Regions from separate parts of the Nocardia lasii genome, predicted to be linked through region 2. Evidence: riboswitches for the same ligand, from Rfam matches in the RefSeq annotation. Region 2 holds a riboswitch; the other holds the start of a gene.

Region 1 (2,460 bases), on a different contig from region 2:
GAGTAGCGTTCGAGGCGATGGTCTTCGACGATCGCGCCGCGGCGGGCCGTGCCCTCGGGGCGGCTCTGGGACACCTGCGGGCCGAACGGCCGCTGGTGCTCGGGCTGCCGCGCGGGGGCGTGCCGGTGGCGGCGGCGGTGAGCGCGGCCCTCGACGGGGAACTCGACGTGCTGCTGGTGCGCAAACTGGGCCTGCCGTGGCAGCCGGAACTGGCGATGGGGGCGCTGGGCGAGGGCGGGATCCTGGTACTCAATCGTGATGTGGTGGACAGCTACGGGGTGAGCGCGGCGGCGTTCGAGGAGGTCGAACGGGCCGAGCGCGCCGAGCTCGCCCGACGCCAGGCCGCGCTGCGGGTGCGCGCGCCGATTCCCCTGACGGGACGCACGGTGGTGATCGTCGACGACGGGATGGCGACCGGGGCGACGGTGCTGGCGGCGTGCTCGGTCGCGCGCGGACAACAGCCGCACCGCCTCGTCGTGGCCATGCCGGTCTCCTCACCCGACGCCGCCCGCCGCATCGAGCCCGAATGCGACGAACTGGTGTGCCTGTCCACACCGGGCGACCTCGGCGGAGTCGGTATGGCCTACAACGACTTTCACCAACTCGCCGACGAGGAGGTCGTCGCGCTGCTGCGCTGACGAACCGGTCGCGGCGCTCACTCGGCGGGGCTGCGGGAGAAGGTCCTCGCCGCCCCGATGAACCCCGCCAGCATGAGAAACCCCTCACTCCCCCGCACCTGGAGAACCCGGCATCGCGCGCGGTCCGTATACAGTGTGCGCGGCCGTCGATACGGCCACGGTCGTGAGGGAATCCGGTGTGAATCCGGGGCTGACGCGCAACGGTAACGGTCATGTGAGTGACCGGAGCCCGACTGCTCGCGACCGAGTTCGATGAATTTCTCGGCTCCGCGACTGGGCCCTGATGAAGGAGTTCGGCGCCGCATGCGCATATCTTCCCGGCACCTCGGTGCTGTCCTCACGACCACGGCGCTGATGTTCGCCCTCGGCTGCTCGGCCGAGGCCGACTCGACCGGCGACACCGCCTCCGGCGCTACGGGTTTCCCGCTCACCCTGCGAAACTGCGGTCAGACGGTCACCGTCGACGCCCCGCCGCAGCGGGCGGTCTCGCTCAACCAGGGCTCCACCGAGATCCTGCTCTCCCTCGGCCTGGCCGACCGCATGGTCGGCACCGCCACCTGGACCGACCCGATCCGCCCGAACCTGGCCGAAGCCAACGCGAAAGTGCCGCGCCTGGCCGACAACAAACCCTCGTTCGAGGTGGTCCTCGACACCGAACCCGACTTCGTATCCGCGTCGTTCGGTGGCACCCTCGGCACCGGCGGCGTCGCCGAACGTAAGCAGTTCGAGGACCTGGGCGTGCCCACATACCTGTCCCCCACCGACTGCGACGGCAAGACCACCAAGAGCGTGAACTCCGACGGCGCGCGCACCGAACCGCTGCGCATCGACTCGGTCTACCAGGAGATCCGCGACCTCGCCGCCATCTTCGACGTGCGCGAGCGCGGCGAGGAACTGGTCGCCGAACTCCAGCAGCGCTTCACCGCCGCCGCCGGATCGGTGCGGGCCGCGGGCGTCTCGCTGGCCTTCTGGTTCGCCGACACCGCCACCCCGTACATGGCCGGCTGCTGCGGGTCCTCGGGCATCATCACCCACTCGATCGGCGCCACCAACATCTTCGCCGACACCACCGACGAGTGGCCGCAGGTGAATTGGGAGAGCGTGCTCGACCGCGATCCGCGCGCGCTGGTGCTCGCCGATCTGAGCCGCCGCAAGCTCGCCGGTGACGCGCTCGACAGCAAAATCGCCTTCCTGGAATCGAATCCGGTCACCCAGCGCCTGACCGCCGTGCGCGACAAGCGCTACATCGTGGTCAACGGCGCCGACCTCAACCCCTCGATCCGCACCATCGACGGCATCGAGAAGGTCGCCGACGCCGTGCAGCAGTGGGGATGGACCAGCTGACGGTGGCCGGGCCGCGTCGCGGATCCGGGGCGTTACTGACCGGATATCTGCTGGGCGGGCTGGTCGTATTGGCCCTGTCGATCGCGATCGGCATCACCTTCGGACCCGCCGATCTGTCGGTGCGCGATGTGTACGCGGTGGTGTTCGAGCATCTCGGCTTCGGGCAGGCGAACATCAGCCGGATCAAGGAGGGCATCGTCTGGGAGATCCGCCTGCCGCGCACGCTGCTCGCGGCGGTGTGCGGGGCGGGGCTGGCGCTGTGCGGGACGATCATGCAGTCGCTGCTGCGCAATCCCCTCGCCGACCCGTTCGTGCTCGGGATCTCCTCCGGGGCGTCGACCGGCGCGGTGGTCGTGGTGGTGCTCGGCATCGGCGCCGGGGCGATCTCGCTGTCGGCGGGGGCGTTCGGCGGTGCGCTGCTGTCGTTCGCGCTGGTGATGCTGCTCGCCGTCGGCGCGGGCGGCGGCACCTCGCGGGT
Region 2 (2,460 bases):
AGGCCACCGCGTCGGCGCAGATCCGCTCGCGCAGTTCCGGCGACAGGTTCGGCGCGGGCGCGAGTTCGATCACCTTCTGGTGGCGGCGCTGCAGCGAACAGTCGCGCTCGAACAGGTGCATGACGTTGCCGTACGAGTCGGCCAGGATCTGCACCTCGATGTGGCGCGGGTTGACCACCGCCTGCTCGAGGAACACCGTCGGGTCACCGAAGGCCGACTCGGCCTCGCGCGAGGCCGCCTCGATCGACTCGCGCAGCAGCTCCGGCGCGGCGACCCGGCGCATCCCGCGCCCGCCACCACCGGCGACGGCTTTGACGAAGATCGGGTATTCGAGTTGGGTTGCGGCGGCGAGCAATTCGTCGATATCGGCCGAGGGTTCGCTCGACTTCAGCGTCGGCAGCCCGGCCGCTTTGGCCGCCGCGATGGCCGTGGCCTTGTTGCCCGCCATCTCCAGGATCTCGGCGGTGGGCCCGATGAAGGTGATGCCCTCGGCGGCGCAGGCCGCGGCGAGATCGGGGTTCTCCGAGAGGAATCCGTAGCCGGGGTAGATCGCGTCGGCGCCCGCGCTCTTGGCGGCGTCGATGATCGCCTCGATCGAGAGGTACGCCCGCACGGGGTGGCCCTCTTCACCGATCTGATACGACTCGGCGGCCTTGAGTCGGTGCACGGAATTGCGGTCCTCGTGCGGGAACACCGCGACCGTTCCGATGCCGAGTTCGTAGGCCGCGCGGAAGGCGCGGATGGCGATCTCACCACGATTTGCGACCAAGACTTTCGAGAACATTCGCCTACGGTACCCGGCCGTCGGACCAGGTCGAACACGCGCGGTAGCCATCACAACCGACCCCGCCGACCTGCGAAGTTACGTTCATCCGGCCGTCACATCTCACCGTCGACGCCGCCGGCCGGTGCACCCCGACGCCGAGCGCGCAATCGCAGGTCAGGACGGTGATCGGGACGGGTGGACAATCGGCGCCCGCCGAGGGCCTATGCTGGGTGGCGCAGCTGGTTCGCCTGCGCGGTGGAAGAGTCGGAGCCCCGACCTCCCGCGCCGACGTCGAAACCCGGGTGCGGATCATGTCCGTGCCGGGTGAGAGGGAACCCGGTGAGAATCCGGGACTGTCCCGCAGCGGTGAGCAGGAACGACCGCCGTCATCAGCACTGGGCCCCACGCCTGGGAAGCGACGGCCAGTAGGTCGGTCACATCAGACCGGTGCCCGCGAGTCCGAAGACCTGCCGACTGTGCCGGATACGCCGTATCCGGCGGCCACCGCCTCGTGGATCGGGCGCGCGGACCACCGACGCCGACTTCGCCGTGCCCGCACGGGAGGTCTCGGCGGTGTGCGTGCGTGCCCGCAGACGGCGACGGCTCTCCCCGTACGACACTGGAGAATCTCCGTGAGTCTTTCCCGTACCCCGTTCACCGCAACGGTTCTCGGCCTGCCCCGGGTCGGCCCGAATCGAGAGCTCAAGCGCGCCACCGAGTCCTACTGGGCCGGTCGGGTCGACGCCGAGCACCTGCACGCCGTCGGCGCCGAACTGCGCCGCGCCCAGTTCGCCGAACTCGCTGCGGCGGGCCTGGATTCGGTGCCGGTGGGCACCTTCTCCTACTACGACCAGGTCCTCGACACCGCCGTGCTGCTCGGTGCGCTGCCGCCCCGGGTGGCCGGGATCGCCGACCCGCTCGACCGCTATTTCGCGGCCGCGCGCGGCACCGACACCGTGGCCCCGCTCGAGATGACCAAGTGGTTCGACACCAACTACCACTACCTGGTCCCCGAGATCGACGCTGCCACCACCTTCTCGCTGCACCCGGAGAAGCTGCTGGCCGACCTGGCCGAGGCGATCGAGTTCGGCGTGCCCGCCCGCCCGGTGGTGATCGGCCCGATCACCTTCCTGAAGCTGGCCAAGGCCGCCGACGGCGCCGCCGTGGACCGCCTGCCCGAACTGCTGCCGCTGTACGCGGACCTGCTCGGTCAGCTGGCGGCGGCGGGCGCGCAGTGGGTGCAGATCGATGAGCCCGCCCTCGTCACCGACCTGACCGACGCCGAGATCGCCCTGGTCCGCGAGACCTACACCACTCTCGCGGCCGTGGCCCAGCGCCCGGCGATCCTGGTCGCCACCTACTTCGGACACCCCGACGCCGCCCTGGCCGCGCTCGCCGACACCGACATCGACGGCGTTGCCCTCGATGTCACCGCCGGAACCGGGGTCGACGCGGTCGCGGCCGTGCCCGCGCTGGCCCGCAAGCTGCTGGTCGCCGGGGTGGTCGACGGTCGCAATATCTGGCGCACCGATCTCGACGCCGCCCTGCGCACCCTCGGCACCCTGCTCGGCAGCGCCGGCGCCGTGGCGGTGTCGAGCTCGAGTTCGCTGCTGCACGTGCCGTATTCGCTGGCCCCCGAGACCGGGCTGGACGAGCGGCTGCGGTCGTGGCTGTCCTTCGGCGCCGAGAAGGTC

The links. A riboswitch is a leader RNA that binds a small molecule or an ion and turns the genes downstream of it on or off. The one in region 2 is predicted to bind cobalamin.
Region 1: it holds a riboswitch for cobalamin, as region 2 does, so the genes downstream of both, ACFP3H_RS22765 (ABC transporter substrate-binding protein) here and metE (5-methyltetrahydropteroyltriglutamate--homocysteine S-methyltransferase) in region 2, are expected to answer to the same signal.

The regions. Positions count from the first base shown of each region.
Region 1 covers NZ_JBHSQN010000015.1:150,688-153,147, forward strand. The annotation lists gene ACFP3H_RS22755 (carbon-nitrogen hydrolase family protein) at 1-6, shown strand, start outside; gene ACFP3H_RS22760 (phosphoribosyltransferase) at 18-638, shown strand; cobalamin riboswitch at 765-887, shown strand; gene ACFP3H_RS22765 (ABC transporter substrate-binding protein) at 942-1,982, shown strand; gene ACFP3H_RS22770 (FecCD family ABC transporter permease) at 1,970-2,460, shown strand, end outside.
Region 2 covers NZ_JBHSQN010000011.1:302,572-305,031, forward strand. The annotation lists gene ACFP3H_RS17505 (pyruvate carboxylase) at 1-784, opposite strand, end outside; cobalamin riboswitch at 1,068-1,238, shown strand; gene metE (5-methyltetrahydropteroyltriglutamate--homocysteine S-methyltransferase) at 1,393-2,460, shown strand, end outside.